Regions from separate parts of the Brevibacillus sp. FSL L8-0520 genome, predicted to be linked through region 2. Evidence: riboswitches for the same ligand, from Rfam matches in the RefSeq annotation. Region 2 holds a riboswitch; each other region holds the start of a gene.
The links. Region 2 has a riboswitch for S-adenosylmethionine ahead of NSQ24_RS19000 (pyridoxal phosphate-dependent aminotransferase). Riboswitches for the same ligand answer to the same signal wherever they lie in the genome.
Positions count from the first base shown of each region.

Region 1: linked by a shared signal. The riboswitch ahead of metK (methionine adenosyltransferase) and the one ahead of NSQ24_RS19000 (pyridoxal phosphate-dependent aminotransferase) in region 2 are both predicted to bind S-adenosylmethionine.
Region 3: linked by a shared signal. The riboswitch ahead of NSQ24_RS03500 (methionine ABC transporter ATP-binding protein) and the one ahead of NSQ24_RS19000 (pyridoxal phosphate-dependent aminotransferase) in region 2 are both predicted to bind S-adenosylmethionine.
Region 4: linked by a shared signal. The riboswitch ahead of NSQ24_RS02820 (sugar ABC transporter substrate-binding protein) and the one ahead of NSQ24_RS19000 (pyridoxal phosphate-dependent aminotransferase) in region 2 are both predicted to bind S-adenosylmethionine.

Region 1 is NZ_CP150171.1:4,863,527-4,869,148, reverse strand. It holds gene NSQ24_RS23850 (S8 family serine peptidase) at 1-1,554, shown strand, start outside; gene NSQ24_RS23845 (hypothetical protein) at 1,580-2,053, shown strand; SAM riboswitch class I at 2,107-2,207, shown strand; gene metK (methionine adenosyltransferase) at 2,346-3,551, shown strand; gene NSQ24_RS23835 (polysaccharide deacetylase family protein) at 3,737-4,750, shown strand; gene NSQ24_RS23830 (sensor histidine kinase) at 4,750-5,622, shown strand, end outside.
Region 2 is NZ_CP150171.1:3,786,472-3,792,093, reverse strand. It holds gene moaC (cyclic pyranopterin monophosphate synthase MoaC) at 1-190, shown strand, start outside; gene NSQ24_RS19005 (MFS transporter) at 198-1,538, shown strand; SAM riboswitch class I at 1,832-1,944, shown strand; gene NSQ24_RS19000 (pyridoxal phosphate-dependent aminotransferase) at 2,050-3,225, shown strand; gene NSQ24_RS18995 (hypothetical protein) at 3,670-3,939, opposite strand; gene NSQ24_RS18990 (PLP-dependent aminotransferase family protein) at 4,105-5,304, shown strand; gene NSQ24_RS18985 (family 1 encapsulin nanocompartment shell protein) at 5,391-5,622, opposite strand, start outside.
Region 3 is NZ_CP150171.1:634,709-640,330, forward strand. It holds partial or broken gene NSQ24_RS03485 (spore germination protein) at 1-1,170, shown strand, start outside; gene NSQ24_RS03490 (GerAB/ArcD/ProY family transporter) at 1,180-2,316, shown strand; gene NSQ24_RS03495 (Ger(x)C family spore germination protein) at 2,286-3,437, shown strand; SAM riboswitch class I at 3,531-3,647, shown strand; gene NSQ24_RS03500 (methionine ABC transporter ATP-binding protein) at 3,733-4,746, shown strand; gene NSQ24_RS03505 (methionine ABC transporter permease) at 4,748-5,413, shown strand; gene NSQ24_RS03510 (MetQ/NlpA family ABC transporter substrate-binding protein) at 5,460-5,622, shown strand, end outside.
Region 4 is NZ_CP150171.1:489,330-494,951, forward strand. It holds gene NSQ24_RS02805 (WG repeat-containing protein) at 1-323, shown strand, start outside; gene NSQ24_RS02810 (S-layer homology domain-containing protein) at 430-1,542, shown strand; gene NSQ24_RS02815 (phosphotransferase family protein) at 1,784-2,722, shown strand; SAM riboswitch class I at 2,788-2,909, shown strand; gene NSQ24_RS02820 (sugar ABC transporter substrate-binding protein) at 3,039-4,064, shown strand; gene NSQ24_RS02825 (sugar ABC transporter ATP-binding protein) at 4,141-5,622, shown strand, end outside.

The DNA.
Region 1 (5,622 bases), 1.1 Mb from region 2:
GAATCACAGCTGAGAGCGAAATTATCAGAGTCAGACAAAACCGACTGGTATTATATGGATATCCCTTACGACGGAAAAGTCACACTGGTCTCAACCGTCACTTCAACGAATACAACTGCGCTGGCTGCTACTTTCTTCCCTGAAAATCGCGAAGCTTCTACCTATTACATAGGGAACGGAGACACGCTGACTGTACCGGTGAAAGCTGGTAGAATGTACATCAGGATGGAGCGAAGCTTCGGTGTGAAGGGCTTTACCTATCTGTTGACCAGCCGGTTTACGATCAATCCGGACAAGTATGAGCGCAACAATACAATGGATACGGCCCGCCCGCTGGTAGGCAACCAAATTTCCGTAATCGGGAACTTCCATGAAGAGGGCGACGAGGACTGGTTTTCTTACTATGTCCGCGAATACGGCCGGCTAAACGTAACAGTCACTGCCGATACCAAGCGGATCGACCTGAACATGAAGATCGGCAAAGAGGGACAAGCCTTTGAAGAATTTGACAAAGGCGACCGGAATGACCCGACCGAGCGCGCCCAAAAGGAAGTATCGCCGGGCAAATACTACATCAGGCTGACCGAGTACTGGCGAAATCAGGTGAACGGCGAGTACAAGCTGGACGTGTCCTATACGCCGATTCGGAAGGATACCAATGAGCCCAACGATACATATCGCCAGGCGTCACCTTTGGCCAACGGAACGCTGATGACAGGAACCTTGCCTACTCATACCGATCAGGACTGGTTCCAATTTACGGTCGATTCCGAATCCTACGTCAGCATACGCGCTCCGTTCGTTCCCGTATCGACAGGGATGCGGCTGGAGCTGTACGGTTCGGATACATTGAACTACTCGCTCTTTGCCACGAACGACGTAGCGCAGCTGTCCGATCTGGGCAAAGAGGTGCTTGGCATGAAGCTGAAGCCGGGCAAGTATTATATCCGTCTGACAACCACATTGCCGTTTAAATACGATTCGTACCGGCTGACTTTGACCAAGCAGCCTTTGATCGCGGGTTATCGTGATATTTCCACGCACTGGGCCCGCAACGAGATCGCCAGACTCAGCACGAAGGGAGTCGTCAAAGGCTTTGATGATTCGACCTTCAAGCCTGACCAGTCGGTGACTCGAGGCCAGTTTGCGACGATGCTGATCCAGTCCATGCGGGCCAAAGGGATGAATATCGTTACGTATACAGGCAGAAATCCGTTCAAGGATCTTTCTAAAAATCACTGGGCCTATGGCAATCTGCTGACTGCCCACCAGCTCGGCATCATCAGCGGCTATCCAAACAGCACCATGCTGCCGGATCAATCGATCACACGGGCAGAAATGGCACTGATGGTAGCCAGAGCAAATAATCTCGTGCTCTATAATCGCAGCAGGTCATCGTTTACCGACGTGCCGACAAGTCACTGGGCGTCTCCCGCCATTGAGGCGCTGACGGCGAAAAAGTGGATAAGCGGTTACGGACGGACGTTCAAGCCGCAGGGAAGAGCTACACGTGCAGAGGTGGTCGTCCTGCTGGCGAAGGCTTACAGTTTGTAACTCTATGGAAAAGGAGAGAACATAAATGAAAAAAGCAACCAAGGGAATCCTCGCCATAGCAATTGTCGGGATGGGGGTCTTTGCTTCGCAGGCGATGGCAGACGGCGTTTCCGGTGTCCCGGGCTCAGCGGATGATCCGGTCGTCACCAAAAGCTATGTGGATCAGCAAATTCAAAAAGCTCTTGGCGGAGGCGCAGGCACAGGCGGTGCATCCGTCTCGACGGGGTTGACAGTGGTTGAGCTGCACCCGGGGCAGACGCTGTACGGTTTTGAGGGTACGGAATTTATCGTCCGTACGGGAAAAGTACAAGCAGTAGCCGGCGATAAAGGCGATGGCTTGACAGATATTACCGAGGGCAAGGACCTGCGAGCGGGAGCTCAGGTGGCTGCCAATCATCTGCTCTTGATCGCCCGTTCGGACAATCGCGGATTGCGCTTGAATGCAAACTACAATGGTGTCGCGCACATTATGGTTCGCGGCAAATACGAATTGCGCTAAGCGCTTATTGACACCGGCTATAAAAACGATTATTCTATTATCCGTAATGGATACTCTTATCCAGAGCAGGCGGAGGGACTGGCCCCATGAAGCCCGGCAACCGACTCGAGCGGTGCTAACCAGCAGAACGGATACCTGTTCTGGCCGATAAGAGGGTAGGGAACGCAAACACCAAGCACCTTTTCCTCTAAAACAGGAAAAGGTTTTTTTTTGCTTGTGCCTTCGTCTAATAAGAACCTGTTTCGGCTACCACACTATTTGTATGAGGTCAAAGGAGGTAGTACACATGTCTTTGCAAAAAGGTCGTCGTCTGTTTACTTCTGAATCCGTCACCGAAGGTCATCCGGATAAGATTTGTGACCAAATTTCCGACTCTATCCTGGACGCCATTTTGTCCAAGGATCCAAATGCTCGCGTAGCATGCGAAACTTCCGTTACCACTGGTCTGGTACTCGTGGCAGGGGAAATCACCACGAACACGTACGTGGATATTCAAAAGCTCGTCCGTGACACCATCCGTGAAATCGGATACGATCGCGCCAAGTTTGGTTTCGATGCCGACACTTGCGGCGTTCTGACCGCTATCGGCGAGCAGTCTGCCGATATCGCCCTCGGTGTAGACCAGGCGCTGGAAGCCCGCGAAGGGAAAATGACTGATGCTGAGATTGAAGCGATTGGTGCCGGCGACCAAGGTCTGATGTTTGGTTTCGCCTGCAACGAGACTCCTGAACTGATGCCTTTGCCGATCAGCATGGCTCACCAGTTGGCTCGCCGTCTGACCGAAGTGCGTAAAAACGGCACTTTGAGCTACCTGCGCCCAGACGGTAAAACACAGGTGACTGTAGAATACGACGGCGATAAGCCGGTTCGTATTGATACGATTGTTATTTCTACCCAGCACGCTCCGGAAACCACTCTGGAACAAATCAAGAACGACCTGATGGAGCACGTGATCAAGCCTGTCGTGCCAACAGAGCTTCTGGATGCCGAGACCAAATACTTCATCAACCCGACTGGCCGTTTTGTTATTGGCGGACCACAAGGGGATGCCGGTTTGACAGGCCGCAAAATTATCGTCGACACCTATGGCGGATACGCTCGTCACGGCGGTGGTGCTTTCTCCGGAAAAGACCCGACAAAAGTGGACCGCTCCGGCGCATATGCAGCCCGCTATGTAGCGAAGAACATCGTCGCTGCCGGCTTGGCTGAAAAATGCGAAGTACAAGTGGCCTATGCAATTGGTGTCGCACAGCCAGTGTCCATCAGCGTAGATACATTTGGGACCGGCAAGATTGCCGAGGACCAATTGGTAACACTAATCCGCAAGCATTTTGATCTTCGTCCTGCAGGTATCATCAAGCAGCTTGACCTGCGTCGTCCTATCTACAAGCAGACCGCGGCATACGGCCATTTTGGCCGCAACGATCTGAATGTGCCGTGGGAGCGCACAGATAAGGCAGAAGCGCTCAAGCAGGATGCAGCAGGGCTGTCCAAGTAAAGACCAAGCGCGAGAGCCTAGTGATACACACTAGGCTCTTTTTCTGTCATTGAAAACGGATTTCCTCTATATTTTTAAGAAGACTAGGCCTTAAGACTTGCGGCAAACTGCTGGAATTCAGTTCATAAAGGAATCCGTTCGTATATGTCGAAATTCCTATATAGGCATAAAGGAGGGAGTTTTTTGTGCCGAAGAGGTGGCCCTTCTTTCTCGTATTTTTCATTGCGCTAGGGCTCGTTGTGACTGCCGGACTGCCCGATACTGCCTCTTTTTTTAAAGAGGAGGCTCCAAAAGTGCAACCTTTCCCCCATGTCACTACGTCTATAAGCACAAGCGAGGAGCAATCGGCTGCACCACAGACAGAAAAAAACCGGGAAGAAGCAGCGTCCTCCAAGCTCTGGTATAGAGATCGGGTAGTCGTATTGACGTACCATCATGTGACCGACGATTCTGACCAGCGCTATGTTATTGGGGCGGAGCAGTTTAGAGAGCATATGACGTTTTTATTCGAGAACAATTTTCATCCGATATCACTGGCGGAATTTGTGCGTTTTGTCGAGACAGGAGTTTTGCCCACTGAGAATGCAGTCTTGCTTACATTTGATGATGGGTATGAAAGTTATTACACACATGCTTTTCCCGTAATGCAGCAGTATCGGTTCCCATCGGTCAACTTTGCCATACTTGGACGATTGCGGGATACCGAGGAGCGAAAGAGAGAAAAAATGACCACGCCGCTATCCCGTCCGCAAGTGAAGGAAATGCTGCAGACCGGGTTGGTGGAGATCGCTTCTCATACATACAGTCTTCACGACGAGAGGGCCCGCAACGAATGGGGAGATCTGGGACCGGAGACAGCACCTGTGTACATGGAGGAGCTCAAACGGCTCGAAGACGAACAAGAATACCGCAATCGCCTTTACGTAGATTTTACGATGTCGCGGGTCGGCTTGAGCGATCTGGTGGGCAAGCAGGTGCAAGCTATTTCCTTGCCGTTTGGATACAGCAATGACATCGTACTGGACATAGCCAAGCAAGCGGGCTACCGATTTGTCTTCAATTCAAATCGAGGTGTGGTAACGGCCCAGGTGAATCCGCTTTCCATCCCCAGATACGATGTCGGGATCAGGGAAATGGATGTGCCCAAGCTGCAGGCGCTGTTCCAGACGGTCAAAAACGAGGTAGAAGGAGATCAATAATGAATCAGGCGATCAGTATTACCATGTTGGATGGTGTGATCAATCGCACGATCGAGACGGTAGAGACGAGCAAATCGCAAATATTCGAGATCGCCGAAAATGCCAGGCAAGAAGGAAATTCCTTAAAACATGATTTGCATGAATTGCGGCAGGAAATAGCGAAAGTGATAAGCAAGGTAGATGAACTGGAGCTCTCCTACCGAAGGGCGCGAGCGCGCCTGGTGTTGGTTAGCCGTAATTTTCAGACATACACAGAGGAAGACATCCGCATCGCTTATGAAGAAGCCAACCGTATTCAGGTAGAATTGTCCATTTACCGGGAACGGGAAGACAATTTGAAAAAGCGGAGAAACGATCTGGAGAGGCAGCTTCGCACGCTGGAGGAAACAATCGAGCGAGCAGAAAAGCTGGTTACGCAGATGGGGGTTGTGCTGGGGTACTTGACCGGCGACCTGAGCAAGGTAGGGGAAGCTCTGGAGGAGGCCAAACAGCATCAGCTGATGGGTCTGAAAGTAATCCAGGCGCAGGAAGAAGAGCGGAAGCGGGTAGCGCGTGAAATCCATGACGGGCCCGCTCAATCCATGGCAAACGTCGTGCTGCGGTCTGAAATTGTCGAAAAGATGCTGAAAAATGAACGCATTCTGGAAGCGCAGATGGAGCTGCACGAATTGAAGGAAATGGTCCGCCTCAGTCTGGCTGACGTCAGACGGATTATCTTTGACCTTCGGCCCATGGCATTGGATGATCTGGGGCTGGTCCCGACGCTGCAGAAGTACATTCAGACGTATGAGGACCGCACGAAAATCTCCGTGGATCTGGTTGTCTTTGGCGTAGAGCAGCCGCTGAAAAGCTCTGTAAAGGCTGCGATGTTT
Region 2 (5,622 bases):
TATCGAGGCAACCGTCAAAACGACCGGCAAGACCGGCGTGGAGATGGAGGCACTGACAGCCGCAAGCGCAGCCGCGCTCACCGTTTATGACATGTGCAAGGCCATGGACAAGGAAATGGTAATCGGGCCGACGTATCTCCAGAGCAAAACCGGCGGGAAAAGCGGAGATTTTTATCGGAGCGAGGCGTAAACATCAGATGAGTCGACTATGGAATTCCTATCCGCGCAGCATCCGGCTTCTGGCCGTTGCTGCCGTTATTCATTCTACGGGCATGGCCTGTATCTGGCCGCTGGTGACGATCTACATCCACGATTTTCTCGGGAAGCCGCTCACCGTAGCGGGTGTTCTTTTGATGCTGAATCAGGGAGCGTACCTGATCGGCAGTCTGACAGGCGGGGTTCTCTTTGACCGCTGGGGGAAAATGCGCACAGTATACGCCGCGACAGCGGGAGCGGTAGCCGTAGCTGTGGCACTGGGCTTCACAACCAGCTTTCATACGTATACGGTCTTGCTGCTTTTGAACGGATTTTTCTCCGGCATCATGTTTCCTGTGCTCAATGCCCTGATCGGCCTCTTGTGGCCTGACGGCGGCCGCAAGGGCTTGAATACGGTTTATGTGGCACTCAATATCGGGGTAGCGATCGGTTCCGCCTCGGCGGGAATGCTGGCGAGCATTTCCTTTGCCTGGACTTTCTTTGGAAATGCGGCGCTGCAGCTGGCAGTTCTGTTTCTCTTTATCTTTTTGAGCCGCACGGTCGATCTTGAGCGCGGTCAGGAAAAAGAAGGCCGGCTCGTGGCAGCGTCGGCGAAGCACACAGAGGAAGGTGAGGGGGCACAGCTGCCTGCCGCGGGATTGGCGGAGAAGGCCGGCGGATCAAAAGGGGCCGCGGCGGCAATGGCGACGGATGCCGCTCAAGCTGCCGGTCGCCCGATGGCATGGCTAGCGCTCGGTCTGTTGTCGGCAGGGTTGTTGGTCTGCTGGATTATTTACTCGCAGTGGACGACTGTGCTGTCGGCGTATATGCAGTCGCTGGGCATCACGCTCAGGGAGTACAGCCTGCTGTGGACGCTGAATGGTGCTTTGATCCTGTTCGGGCAGCCGTTTATCTCCTGGGTGATCAGGCACTTCGCCCGTACGCTGAAAGCGCAGTTGCTGTTAGGCGCCTACGTCTTTTCGCTCTCCATGCTGATCTTGTCTCAGACGACGGTGTACGCCGGTTTTTTCGTGGCCATGTTTGTCATTACACTGGGTGAAATGCTGGTGTGGCCTGCCGTCCCGACCATCGCTGCCGAGTTGTCTCCACCGGGACGTGAAGGGTTCATTCAAGGCCTCATCGGGGGCGTAGGCTCAGGAGGACGCATGGTCGGCCCGCTGATGGGCGCCGTGATCTTTGAAGCGCTCGGAGCAAATGGGATGGTCTACTTCATGGCTGCTTTGGCTTTGGTCGCTGTCGCTTGCTTTACCGTGTACACGTCCTTTGTAAAGCGTCCTGAGATGAAGGCAGCTCTGCCTGCTCCGGAGAAGCTCGGGTCATGACAAGCAATGCTTGGACGGATACTCGTAGCTGTCAGGCGAAGACCAGCAGGCTTTCAGCCGAGGCCGCTCAGGCTGTCAGTCGAGGCCCCTCAGCCTGTCAGTGAGGCTCCTCAGTTTGTCAGTTGAGGACCGCCAGGCTGACAGTTGAGGACTGCCAGGCTGTCTAACGAGGCCCTGCAGGCTGCCGGGCCAGCAACAGCAAAGCAGCCCGGGCCATGGTTCGGGATATTGTATTGACACTCCCAACCTGCTCAAGTAGTATAGTAGACATTCAAAGTAAATAGGTTGCTGTTAACTTATCCAGAGAGGTGGAGGGACTGGCCCGATGAAGCCCGGCAGCGGATCTTGCAGGATATTCTGCAGATGCTGTGCCAATTCCAGCAGGAGCGATCCTGACAGATAAGAACGTGGAGACGCACGATCCGCCCCTTTTTCTGTTCAGGAAAAGGGGCTTTTTGCATGCCTGCTTCGATGTCTGGATTATTTTTGCGAAAGAAAGGATAGAAAGCCAATGCGCATCCAACCATCTGCCATGGTGGACCGACTGCCGACGCAGTTTTTTGCCACGCTGGTAGCGAAAACAAACAAGGCCATCGCGGCCGGACATGACATTATCAATCTTGGACAGGGCAATCCCGATCTCCCGACACCGCAGCATATCGTGGAAGAGCTGAGCGAGCAGGCCAAGCGCCCTGTCCATCACAAATACCCGCCGTTCAGCGGCAGGCTGGAGCTGAAGCAGGCCGTCGCCCACTGGTACAAGGAAGAGTTCGGCGTGGAGCTGGACGCGGAGGAAGAGGTAGCCATCCTGTTTGGCAGCAAGACAGGTCTGGTTGAGATTTGTCAGGTGCTGCTGAACCCCGGGGACGTCGCTTTGGTGCCCGATCCAGGTTATCCGGATTACTGGTCCGGCGTGGCTGTAGCTGACGGCCGCATGGTCATGATGCCGCTCAAGGCTGAAAACGCGTTTCTTCCGGATTACGGCCAGTTGAAGCCGGAAGATTTGGAAAAAGCCAAGCTGATGTTCCTCAATTACCCGAACAATCCGACGGCGGTCAACGCTCCGGTGGAATTTTTTGAAGAGACCATCCGCTTTGCCCGCAAGCACGAGATCGTCGTCTGCCATGATTTCGCCTATGGTGCGATCAGCTTTGACGGCAAAAAGCCGGTCAGCTTCATGCAGGTGCCGGGGGCAAAAGAAGTAGGAGTGGAGTTTTACACCCTGTCGAAAACGTACAACATGGCCGGCTGGCGCGTCGGGGCTATGGTCGGAAACAAGGAGCTCGTACGGCTGGTCAATTTGATTCAGGACCATTACTTTGTCAGTCTCTTCGGCGCTGTGCAGATGGCGGCGGCAAAAGCGATGACCGGCTCGCAGCAATGCGTACATGATCTCGTCTCCGTCTACCAAAGCAGGCGGGATGTGCTGTTCGCCGAGCTCCACCGGATCGGTTGGCAGGCCAAGCCTTCAGAGGGCTCGTTTTTCAGCTGGCTGCCTGTTCCCGAAGGGTTTACATCGGTCGAGTTTTCCGATTTGCTGCTGGAAAAGGCTCATGTGGTGGTTGCGCCTGGCGTCGGTTTTGGACCGACGGGCGAGGGGTATGTGCGCGCGGCGCTTCTTTCCAGCGAAGAAAGGCTGGCGGAGGCAGTGCGAAGGATTGAGAAGCTGGGGCTGTTTGCTCGGTAAGCTTGTTGGCGGGCTTCGGGTTATCTTGCTCCTTGTCCAGGGGCCGCGGTGGGGAGAAGCCTGGAAACAGGCTTCTCCTGCGATTCGGGGTGGCACAACAGGCTGAATCAAGCAGGATACTCACGGATAAAGCAGGCTTGATTCGAAATGATACTCACGGATGCCAAAACATAATGACGGCAACCTTTTCAAGAAAGACAGCCTTATTTTTCGTGTATAGCGGAAGCCATACTTGCAACATAAAGCATGGCTTCCCAAGCAAAAGGCCCGGAGCTATGATCGCTCAGGGCCTTTATGATGGCTTGATGGAATCAGGTGATACCCCAGGCCAGCTTTATGGACTAGGCGGGATCGGCGGTTGCCAGTTCAAGTCTATGTACCGTGTTTCGATGGTTTGCAAAGCGAGCTTCAGCTTTTGCGGAGGCTGCTCCATTCCTTTGACAATCAGGGTTTGGACCAATACGACCCCTTGTCTGAATCTTCCATGTACGTCTTGGCAAAATCGGTCCGAACGTCGAAACGCTTGCCGTTTTCGTCATACAGATTCCAGTAAGGGAAGCTCTCCAGTTTTCCCAAGCCCTTCAACTCGATTATCCAGACGGGCTCGAATTTGCCTACAAAAACCCGTCCCACCGTACTTTTGCTTTTTCTCCTGTTTCTTACCTCTACAGCCCGGTTTACCACCCAAAAGAAAAGCAGGAAACATCTGCACAAGCATCGATACCCCCAACCAAAGTAGTCGCGAGTAAAATCCGACGATTTCGACCGAGCCATCGCTCGACATAGCTAAAACCTATTCCGCCGATAGATTTGTGAGATTGGACTTATGACGGCCGCAGTGATAAAACAGGTATAAGCGAAATCTAGGGGGAACCGAACATGGAATATTCATTTTCCAAATCAACCAGCGCACTCAGCTCCTCGGCCGTGCGCGAAATCCTGAAGCTGACACAGGGCAATCAAGTATTGTCTTTGGCAGGCGGCCTGCCGGCAGAGGATTCTTTTCCAATCGAAGAAATGAGAGAAGCCTTCAATCGCGCTCTGGATCACGGAGCAAAATCGCTGCAATACGGCTTGACTGACGGGTACATTCCGCTTCGGGAATGGGTTTCGTCCCGCATGAAACAAAAGCATATGAATGTTGGCGTAGAAAACATGCTGATCACTACCGGCTCCCAGCAGGCCGTCGACTTGCTCTGCCGTGTCTATCTGGACGAAGGCGACGTCGTGCTGGTAGAAAATCCAACGTATCTCGCGGCCGTGCAACTGTTCCAATTTCGCGGCATTCGAGCTATTCCGGTGGATGGAGATGCGGAAGGCATGGATATGGAGGACCTTGCCAGAAAAATCGCACAATATCGCCCGAAGATGGCCTATGTCATTCCGACGTTTGCAAACCCGACAGGAAAGGTTTGGAGTCTGGAAAAACGCTTGGGACTGCTGAAACAATGCCGGGAAAACAACATTTTGATTCTGGAAGACGATCCGTACGGGGAAATCCAGTTCGACGGCGAGGCGCCTTATCGCAGCATTTTTTCTCTCGATGAGCATCCGGACGGATCGGCTGTCGTCTACACCAGCACCTTCTCCAAAATCGTCGCTCCGGGTCTTCGAACGGGGTGGGCGATTGGAGACAGCCAGGTGATTCAGATGATGGTAAAAGCCAAGCAGGCAATCGACTTGCAGTCCAGCACAATCGACCAATTTGCTCTGTATGAGCTGCTGTCCCGGTTTGATTTGGAAAGCCATATTCAAAAAATCCGCGACTCGTACAAAGAGCGGATGGAGTGGATGCACGAGCTGCTCTGTCGTCAAACCAGCGGCATGAAGTGGAATAAACCGAGAGGCGGAATGTTCCTCTGGGTAGAGCTGCCGGAGCATGTACACTCCGAGAAGCTGCTGGCGCAGGCTGTCAAGGAAGGCGTCGCGTTTGTTCCCGGTATCCCGTTCTACGCGGACCAGCCTCAAACGAATACGATGCGCCTCAACTATACGCTGCTGGATCGGGAACATACCGAACTGGCGATCAACCGCTTGGGCAAAGCGTTTGCGGAGTACAGCCAGCTAGTCGCTCACTAGCGATAAATGAATACGTGGATCGAATAAAACAGGGTGTCCCGAAGTCTTTGACGACGGGGGCACCCTGTTTTTTGCAGCCTCGGTTATTATTCTTCTGTTTCCTCCAACGTGCAGATCGCACTCGGCCGCTTGATGCGGAGCACGACACACTCATAGACGCGGAACAGGCTGTTCATTTGCTCGTCTCCGAGGAAGGACGTATCGAAGTCTTCCGCAATAGCCAGGTCAAGGTTGTGACGGCCGGTTGCGACCAGGACGCCGGATCGGCCCTTGATGGTCGGGGATTGGAAGACGCCGTCGGTGACCAGATTGCGGACG
Region 3 (5,622 bases), 2.3 Mb from region 2:
AGCTCCCTATGGATTGGCGATACCTGCCAGCGGGGTGGCAACACGCAATTTGCAAAGGCCGGAAATCGAGACCAACGTACTTGGCCCGCAAGTAGCGTTCGTTGAAGATCTTGATATGAATCTGTCGATCATTCGCAAATACCTTGCCTCCCCTCAGCTATTTCACGAGCAGCTATGGGTTGGGAAAAGCGTGCCGCAGGAAGTCGCCATCCTGTACATGGAGGGAACGGCGAATCCGGAGCATGTTCAAACCATCCGTCAACGGATACAAGATTTGGAGGTGGATGGACTTGTTGAAGTCAACATTTTGACTCAGTACATAGCGGACAATGAAATTACCGTTTTTCCCACATTGCTGCAAACGGAGCGGCCGGATCGCGTCTCAAGCGCTTTGCGGAAGGGTCAGGTGGCCATATTGATGCAGGGAAGTCCGTTTGTGCTGCTTGGGCCAACTGCGTTAATCCACTTTTTTGAGTCGCCGGATGACTATTACTTCCGTTGGAGCATTGCCACGTTTAACCGGGTTCTCCGTGTCTCCGCGATGATCGCTTCCCTGCTATTTACACCGCTTTACGTGGCGGCACTCACTTTTCACTACGAAATGATTCCGGCTGATCTCCTTTGTCACTCGCACAGTCCCGGGCCAGAGTCCCTTTTCCGCCTCTGTTTGAAGCTTTGATGATGGAGATTATTATTGAACTCTTGAGAGAAGCAGGGGCAAGGCTTCCTACCAAAGTAGGACAGACGATCGGCATCGTTGGCGGTATCGTGATTGGGCAAGCATCCGTGCAGGCGGGCTTTACCAGCAACATCTTGATTATCATTGTTGCGCTCGGAGCCTTGTCATCCTTTATCGCTCCCAGCTACGTGATCGGCTCTACGATCCGCGTGATTCGCTTTCCCATCATTTTGATGGCGGGGCTGCTTGGTCTGATCGGAATCATGATGGCGGTCAGCTTCCTCATCAGCCATCTCTTGCGGCTGACGAGCTTGGGAAGACCGTACCTCTCCCCGCTTTATCCGGTTCGCCTCATCGACTGGAAAAACAGCTTCATCCGGGCTCCCTTTGCGTTCCTTGCCAAACGTCTCGAGTTTTTTCAAAACGGCAAGCCTTATCGCTACAACAAGCAACGAGCACGCCAAATCCATAATTTTGATGAAGATGAGTAGGGAGGAGCCATGAAGATCAATGTTCAGCCCAAACCAACGACGACCATAGCTCCTTACATGACCGGCTTCGTTGTCATGTCGACGCAAATAGGGGTAGGAATATTAGGCTATCAGCGGGTGGTCGCAGCCGAATCCGGCCATGACGCATGGATTTCCGTAGCCATCGCGGGACTGCTGTCGCATCTTACGATTTGGATCATATGCCGGACACTGAGGCACTACCCGTCCGCAGATTTATTCGGGATACATCGGGATGTGTACGGGAAAATCATCGGCAACCTATTCAGCCTTCTGTACATCCTCTACTTCATCGCAATGGCGATGGTCATCCTGCGGGGGTACATAGAAGTCGTACAATCATGGATTTTTCCAGGGATTCCGATCTGGATACTTGGCTCGATATTGTTATTTCTTGCGATGTACACTGTCCTCGGTGGTATTCGGGTGATTACCGGCTACGCGATCATTTCGGTGTTTATCACGATCTGGCTTTTTTTTGATCTCTACTTCACGTTGGAATACGCCCGCTGGCACTATCTTTTGCCGGTTATGGAGGCAGATTTCAAGCAGCTTCTAAAGGGGGCACTGATCATGGCCTTTACCTCCGTCGGGTATGAAGTGTTGTATTCGATTTACCCCTACGTCGGAGATAAAACGCGTTTGCATCGGCATGCCCAGTGGGGAGCGTTCATTACCAATTTCATCTACGTCGTCCTGATGATCATCTCGCTCATATTCTTCAGCGAAGGCCAGCTCATACGAACGATATGGCCAACGCTGCAGATCAAGACCGTCGTGTATTTCCCGTTTCTGGAGCGGTTCGAGTACCTTGCCATCTCCCTGTGGATGCTGATCATCCTGCCCAACGTCATGCTGTATATGTGGTCCGCCTCCAGGGGGTGCAAAAGAATGTTTGGCTGGAACCAGAAGCGGGTTTTGTACATCATCGGCGCGGTCATCTTTATTGCGATGCAATTTTTTGTCTCGAGACATGCAGCCAATTACATCATCGATCGCATGTCGTACGTTAGCTTGTACATGGCTGTGATTTACCCTTATGTCCTATTGTTGGGAGTTCTGATCAAACGGCGGTGGAACAGGAGGGAGGATTCATCGTGCCGAGATCCGGAAATAAGCGGCTCCTGAGAGCGGGAGCCGTGCTCCTTCTATGTTCTGTTCTGCTCAGCGGCTGTATCAGGACGCAAATTTTTGATGAGCTTGGAATGATTACGGTGGCGGGATATGACCTGTTAAAGGACGGGAACATACGCGGAACGGTGGTGATGCCCTCCATCAATCCCGAGGCTGAAGAAAAAGTGCAGGTGATGTCCGGCATCAGTCTGACGAGCAAGGGCATTCGCGACAAGGCCAACCTGCAGTCAGACAAAGAAGTGCTGGGCGGGCAGCTTCGGGTCGCGATGTACAGCGAGGAGCTGGCCAGAAAAGGGATAGGCAGCATTGTGGACACTCTGTACCGCGACCCCTCGATTGGAAGCCGGGTTTATTTAAGTGTCATTGAGGGCCAAACCTACGATTTGCTGACGTACAAATTCAAAGAGGAAGGCAATATTGGCATTTACCTCTACCAATTGATCCGGCACAACGTAGAGGATGACAAAATTCCGTCTCCTACTCTCCATGAGTTTTACCGCTCCTACTTCAGCGAGGGAATCGACCCTTACGTCCCTTTTCTTGAGAGGAAAGGGGATGAGGTGAGGATCAAAGGCGTGGCTCTGTTTCACAAGGACAAATATGTCGGCTGGATTCCTCCAAAGGAAGCCTTTCACATCAAGCTAGTTCATGATGCTTATCGAGCGGGAACGTACGAAACGTCGGTAGATCCGGAGAGGATGGGGGTAAAGCCGAAAAAGAAGAACACAACCGGCCCTGACATCCAAATGGTATTTGATACGCTGAGCAGCAAGGCCCACGTCGATATTGTCAGTACGAATCCACTGACCTACAAGGTCGATGTGAAAGTACGGACACGCATTCTGGAAATGTCAATACCGTTAAAAATAGAACAACCGGAGGTACTCAGAAAAATGGAGCAGGCCTTGTCTGAAAACATGAAGCAGGATTTGGCCAAGGTCGTCGCCAAAATGCAAAAATGGGAGGTAGACCCCTTTGGGTTCGGGGAATTATACCGGGCAAAATTCCGCGGGGCGCGGAAGCTGTCTCACGATCAGTGGCATGAGATGTACAGGAAGTCCCGCTTCGATTACAACATCGATGTAGAAATTGTCCGCAACGGCGTGTTGGATTAATTGCCCATTGACTTTCTATTTTGGTATAGCATATAATCCGTTTTGTATCATAAAAAGAAATAAAGTTCTTCAAACTAAATATACGTAGAATTCTTCTTATCCAGAGCGGCGGAGGGACAGGCCCTATGAAGCCCGGCAACCGGCTCATCGATTCTGATGGGTGGCGCGGTGCCAATTCCTACAAGATTGTAGAATCTTGACAGATGAGAAGGGTGAATGCGATCGTATAATGCGGTGCAGCCCCTTTTTCGCCTGATGAAAAAGGGGCTGTTGATTGTAATGGGAGGTGAACCGGATGATTCGGTTGCAGAATCTGAAAAAAGACTACATTGTAAAAGGCCATAAAACACCTGCGCTGCGCGGAATTGACCTCTCGATCGAGAAGGGGGAAATTTTCGGCATCATCGGACATTCCGGTGCCGGCAAAAGTACGCTGATTCGCTGCATCAACCTGTTGGAACGTCCGACAGCAGGCAGCGTCATTGTAGACGGGGTTGATCTGACCAAGCTGGATGAAGGCAAGCTCCAGGAACAGCGGCGGCATATCGGAATGATTTTTCAACACTTCAACCTGCTCTCGTCGGCTACAGTCGGGGAGAACGTCGCGTTTCCGCTCAAGCTGGCCAAGCGGCCCAAGGCGGAGATCGACAAAAAGGTGAAGGAAATGCTGGCGTTGGTAGGGCTGGAACAGCACCGCGACAAGTATCCAGCACAATTGTCAGGCGGACAAAAGCAGCGTGTCGGCATTGCCCGGGCGCTGGCGAGCGACCCCAAGGTGCTGCTGTGCGACGAAGCGACATCCGCTTTGGACCCGCAGACGACCAACTCCATTCTGGCGCTTCTTTTGGACATCAACCGGAAGCTGGGCTTGACGATCGTCCTCATTACGCACGAAATGCACGTCATCCGCTCCATTTGCGACCGGGTCGGTGTCATTGACGGAGGGCACATCGTAGAAATGGGCAATGTTCTGGATGTGTTCTTGAAGCCGCAGCATCCGACGACACAGGAGTTCGTGGAGCAAGTAGCAGACTCCAGCGAGCTGCGGGCTGCCGTTGCTCATGAAAAGGCGTCAGGCGAACGGACGATCCTGCGGGTCACGTTCCTCGGAGAACAAACCTACCAGCCGATTCTGTTCCAAACGATGCAGGAAACAGGTACGGTGTTCAGTATCCTGCAAGGAACCATTTCGCGTATGAAAGACACCCCATATGGCCAGCTCGTGATCGAGTTGGGCGGGGATGCGCAGCAGAACAGGAAAGCTGTCGATACGCTTCGTCAGCGCGGCCTGGAAGTGGAGGTGATTTAAAATGGGATTCACGCTTAAAAATATAGACTGGGCGGAAATTTGGAAGGGAACGCAGGATACGTTGACGATGCTTGGCTTTTCCACCTTGTTTACCGTCGTTATCGGGCTGCCGCTGGGCATTTTGCTGTTTCTCACATCCAGAGGCCAGCTTTTGGAGAATCGCGCGTTTTATTCGATCTCATCCTTTGTCGTAAACGTTTTGCGTTCGGTGCCATTCATCATCCTGATGATCCTGCTGATTCCTGTAACCAAAATGCTCGTCGGCACCTCACTCGGGGTAAAGGGCTCGATTCCTCCGTTGGTGATCGGGGCGGCTCCCTTTTTCGCCAGACTGGTGGAGACCTCCCTGCGCGAGGTTGATCGCGGCGTAATTGAAGCGGCGCAATCGATGGGTGCATCCAACTGGCAAATTATCCGCAGCGTGCTCTTGCCGGAATCCCGTTCGGGGCTGATCGCCGGGATTACGATTACCACGGTGTCGCTCGTGTCCTACACGGCGATGTCCGGGGTCATCGGCGGCGGAGGCTTGGGAGACCTGGCGATCCGCTACGGGTATCAGCGCTTCCAGACAGACGTCATGGTCGTGACGGTATGTATTTTGCTTGTGTTGGTTCAGATCCTGCAGATGGTGGGCGACAGGCTCGTCATCAAGTTCAGCCGGAAGTAGGATCTTGTCCATAGAGAATGTTCAAAATAGAAAGGGGAAATCATCTGTGAAGAAATTGGTCGTATCTGTACTGTCCACTGTACTGGCACTGTCTCTGGCTGCTTGCGGCAGCCAAAATGAATCGGCTCCCGCGCCGTCTGCCGGCGGTTCCCAAGGCGAGCAAAAAGAAGTAACGCTGAAAGTGGGCGCAACGCCGGTCCCGCAGGCTG
Region 4 (5,622 bases), 2.1 Mb from region 2:
CCCAGCCAAAGCCGCAGCCAAAAGCCGCACCAGCCCCTGTGCTTGTACCGGTCCAGCAGAACGGGAAATGGGGCTATGTCAAACAGATCAATCCGTTTGACAAGGAGCTGGCGATTGCGTATCAATTCGACCATGCGACAAGCTTTTCCGAAGGGCTCGCTGTCGTGAAAAAGGGCGGGAAGTTCGGGTACATCAACGCCGAGGGAAGCCTCGTCATCGATTGCCAGTACGAGTACGCCACGCCTTTTAAAAATGGCGTCGCCACAGTCAAACAGAACGGGAAGCTGATCCAGATCGATAAAACAGGAGCAGTCCACAAGTAAACGGAAATCCGATAATCGCATGGTATTCCCGTCCGTCAGCATCAGCACGATCACTTACCTAGGGAAAATGTTGCCCGAAGCATTATTTGGAAAGGAGTACTGAGAAATGTACAAACGTTATCTTGCCTGGATCGTTATGTTCGGTCTGTTCGTCCAAAGCTTTTTTGTCCCCGGCGCTTCTGCGGCTCCCGTATACTATGAGGATATTCAGGGGCATTGGGCCCAAAAGGAAATCGAGGAACTGAGCGCACTGAATGTTTACCGCCTCAAGTACGGGTATTTTCATCCGGACAATCCGGTTACCAGGGGCGAAGCGCTGGCTTTGCTGAACCGGGTGCTGGAAGGCATCTATGGTCCCTTGGAAACAGCCAAGCCAAATACGCATGTGGATCAACGGTTCTCTTATAAACAGGAAACGGAACAACTCCTTGCCAATATGCGCGCCATGCTAGACATACAAACCGGATTTGTCAATTCCTTCGATCCGGGAGAAAGCATGCTGTACTACCTGCACTTATCCGAACGTGGAGGTATGAAGCAGCCACAGAAGAACAACATCGACTGGTGGCTGTCCTCCGATTATTTGCAAAAGCCGTTGACCAGAGAAGAAGCGAGCATGATCCTGTTCCATGTCCTGGCTCCTTACAAAATGCGGGCGACAACCCTCAAGCTGGATGAAGTGAAGCCTTACTATACGGGCTACTATCTGTGGAAGCACGATCCCAAATACGAGGATACGGCATCGCCCTATGCGGCAGCGATTTCCGAATTCTATCTCTTTAACGCAGACAAAAATTTTGACCCGAAAAAACAAATGACACGAGCGCAGTTTGCCATCGTCCTGAAACGCTTGCATGATCTTTGGAAACGCGATACGCCTCAGCAGTTCAAGGAAACGCAGCTTCGCCAGAAAAACATCGTCAACCTCTTCCTCACCGCCGCCAATCAGGCGTATGTCCAGAAGGACCCGTCGCGGATCGGGCAGTTTTTCAGCAAGGACGCCCAAGAGTCACTGGAAGAGATCGCTCCGCTCCCTCTGCATGATTACAGCGGCAGCCTGGTGGTCAGGAAAGATGACAGCAATCCGAAGCGATTGTGGGTGACAGGAAGCTATCAGCATACGCTGACAGGAAATTATCAGGTGGAATACTCTTTGGAACAGGAAGAATCAAGCCCGTATGGCTGGAAGATCGTAAGAGTAAATTACCAGCAGAAGTAGTTGGGAATTTGTAGGGGGATTGGTCAGGCGCTGGCTTTAGCAGTTGCAGTCCAGGTGAAAAATGCAATGGCTGCACATCCAACTAAAGCGATAAACAGCGATTGACCCGTAAAGCGAGCAAAAGAAGCGGACGGCCCATTCGAGAGCTGTCCGCTTTTCATTTTTCATCTTCTGCGGGAAACCGGGATGATTTGATCACGGGGATAGCGAATATTCCGGAAAAGGCAAAGGAGAGGTGCAAATGACAGAATCAACGGAAAGGGACTGCTTTCAAAGATTGGTTCAAAGGCTTGAACCCCAAAGCAAGCTGGTTCGCTCCTGGGAGTTGAAAGGCGGTGTCTCAGCGCAGGTGACGGCGCTTGAAATCGAGCAGCTTGACGGCAAAAGGAAAAAAATGGTTGTGCGCCGGCACGGTGCGGCAGACATTTCACAGAATCCCCATGTGGCAGCAGATGAATTCAAGCTGATGGAACTCCTGAAGTCTGTGGGGGTGGCCGCGCCAGTGCCATTTTTCCTGGATCAATCAGGCGAGATTTTTTCCACGCCGTACGTCGTGATTGAATACATCGAGGGAAAGACTGAGTTCACTCCTGCCGATGTGACCGACCACGTTTTCCAGCTAGCTGCGCAGCTTTCCAGGATTCATAGTGTGGACGTCTCGAAGCTGGATTTGTCCTTTTTGCCCAAACTGGAGAAAGCATGTACCGAGAAAATCGAAAAACGGCCGGCAATCACAGATGAATCGCTGGGTGAGGGACGCATTCGGGATGTTCTGGAGGCAGTTTGGCCATTTCCTTCGCGGAATCCATGCGTACTGCTGCATGGAGATTTTTGGCCAGGAAATGTAATGTGGAGGGACGGACAGCTTGCTGCAGTGATCGACTGGGAGGACGCGCAGCTCGGAGATCCGCTCGCGGATGTTGCCAACGCCAGACTGGAGATTCTGTGGGCATTCGGCATCGAGGCGATGCTTCGTTTTACCGGTCGCTATCAATCCTTGACGAAGTTCGATTTTACAGACCTGTCTTACTGGGATCTGTTCGCAGCTTTGCGCCCGGCTTCCAAAATATCCGACTGGGGACTCGATGCGTCTACGGAACAAAAGATGCGGGAGGAGCACAGTTGGTTTGTCGCCCAGGCATTTGAAAAGATAGGGACAGGGAAGGGGAAAAAATCCTAGTTGACAGGTTTGAAAGCAGCCATTATATTCTGTATATACAAAAGGTTTTGATATGAGAATATGAACTCTTATCCAGAGAAGGCTGAGGGACTGGCCCAATGAAGCCCGGCAACCTAGCGCAAAGGAACACGTTTCTTTTGAGCCAAGGTGCTAACTCCTACAGGTAGCGATACCTGACAGATGAGAGGCGAAAATCCGCTGATTTAAGCCTCTTTCATCTGGAAAGAGGCTTTTTTGATGGAGCAAATGGATGTCGATTCCGGTTCAAAACCGCAGAACAGCGTACCGTGTTACTTTAAAAAGGGGGTTTTCCGATATGAAAAAGAAGTTTAGTTTGATTGGATCGCTTATCCTTTCTGTGTCTCTTTTGCTGACAGCTTGCGGCGGGGGCAACAGCGCGTCTTCCGGAAACGGCGGAGCGGGTGGCGGCTCCGGCGAGAAAGCAAAACGGATCGCGCTCGTGATGCGGCAAAACGTAGGCACATTCTCGGCTCAGTACATTGCCGGCGTCAAAGCCGAAGTAGAAAAGAACGGCGGAGAGCTGACTGTTTTCAACGCAGATACCGATCTGTCCAAAATGGCTTCCAACCTGGATGCGGCGGTCAACCAGCGTTTCGACGGCATTCTGATTGACCACGGCACTGCAGAAGCACTGCAGCAAGGAGCAGAAAAGGCTGTGAAGCAAAACATCCCGCTCGTGCTGTTTGATACAGACATCAAGCTTCCCGGGGTTCCTGTAGTAGAGCAGGATGACCAGAAGCTGGCTGAGCTTAGCCTGGAGAAGCTGGCTGAAGATACCGGCGGCAAAGGAAACATCGTGAAAATTTGGGTGGCTGGCTTTGCACCGATGGAAAAACGCCAGATCACGTACGAAGCCTTTTTGAAGAAATATCCGGATATCAAGGAGGTTGCCGCTTTCGGCAGCGCCACCAACAACACCGCGCTGGATACGCAATCGCAGATGGAAGCCATTCTGAAGAAGTATCCAAACAAAGGAGATATTACAGCGGTCTGGGCTTCCTGGGATGAGTTCGCCAAAGGAGCGACCCGCGCCATTCAGCAAGCCGGCCGTACCGAGATCAAAGTATACTCGATCGATTTGAGCGACGAAGACCTGCAGCTCATGCAGGATCCCTCTACCTCGTGGGTAGCGACTGCAGCGGTAGACCCGGGCAACATCGGACGGATTCAAGCCCAAACCGTCTTCAAAAAAATCAACGGCGAGCAGGTGCCGGACAGCGTCAAACTGAATCCTGTGCTGGTCAAGCGAGACGATTTGCCGACGGACAAGAAAATCACGATGGGAGATCTCTCCCAGTACGTGAAAGAATGGGGCAAGTAATCCTGCATAGATGGTGTAGCGTAATCCCGTTGATCATCCATCAACGGGATTCTTCCTTAATAAGGGGGGACAGAAAATGACGACTTTGCAGATGAACGGCATCATGAAGCAGTTCTCTGGCGTACCCGCGCTCCGTTCCGTCGATTTCGAAGTGAAAGCGGGAGAAGTTCACGCTCTGCTCGGAGCCAACGGAGCGGGGAAGAGCACGCTGATGAAGATTTTGACGGGAGCCTATGTGGCGGACGGAGGCTCCATTGTGATTGATGGCAGGGAGGCCGCGATCCAGTCGCCGCAGGATGCCAAAGCGCTCGGGATTCAATGCGTCTATCAGGAAGTGGATACGGCGCTGATCCCGTACCTCAGTGTAGCGGAAAACATATTGCTCGATCGCCAAATCCAAGCAAAGGGCTTGATCAGCTGGCGCCGCTTGTATGAAGAGGCGGAAGCGATTCTCGCAAGGTTTGGCTTTTCCATTCCTGTGAAAAAGCAGGTGGAAGCCTGTACGCTGTCCGAAAAGCAGCTGATCCTGATCGCCCGGGCGACGGTACAGCAGGCCCGATTCATTATTTTTGACGAACCGACAGCTCCGCTCAGCAACACGGAAACAGAGCGGCTGTTTCAGATCATCGAGCAGTGCAAGCAAGCGGGGTTGGGCATTATCTACATCTCCCACCGGCTGCCGGAAATTTTTCAAATCTGCGACCGGATCACCGTCATGCGCGATGGACAACGGATCTCTACCAAAGAGACGGCGGACACAACGATGGACGAGGTCATCGCCGCGATGCTGGGCAAGACATTCTCCGAGGAGTTCCCGAAGACCCAGGTGCCGATCGGCGAGACCATCCTGGAAGTGAAAAACGCCAGAGGAGGCAAGGTTCGCCGAGCGGACCTGCATGTGCGCGAGGGAGAAATCGTCGGTGTCGTCGGCCTGGTTGGAGCAGGGAAGACGGAGCTGGCACGTCTGCTGTTCGGCGCGGATGAGTGGGAGGATGGCAAGCTGATTGTAAACGGCAGGGTTTTGCGGCTTCGCACGCCGAAAGAGGCAGTCGAGGCGGGGATCGTCCTCGTGCCGGAGGAGCGCCGCAAGGAAGGGATATTCGTAGAGGAGTCGGTCGCCCGCAATCTGTCGGTGGCTACCCTGGCCAAATGGTCGCCAAAGGGCTTTGTGAAGCAAAGACTGGAGTCGGAGCAAGCCGAGAAGATCGTCCGAAAACTGGGGGTAAAGACAGCGGGCATCCGTCAGCCTGTCGGCCACTTGAGCGGGGGAAACCAGCAGAAGGTCGCTATCGGAAAATGGCTGGATACGGATGCGCGCATCTTTATGTTCGACGAGCCGACGAAGGGTGTGGACATCGGGGCGAAAAGCGACATATACCGCCTGATCGGCTCGCTCGCCGCGGAGAAAAAAGGCATCCTGTATTTTTCCTGCGAGTTTCCCGAGGTGCTGGGGATTGCGGACCGGATCCTCGTCATGTTCGAGGGACAAATCGTAAAAGAGCTGAGCCGGGAAGAAGCGACCCAGGAGTCAATCATGTATTACGCAAGCGGGGGTGAA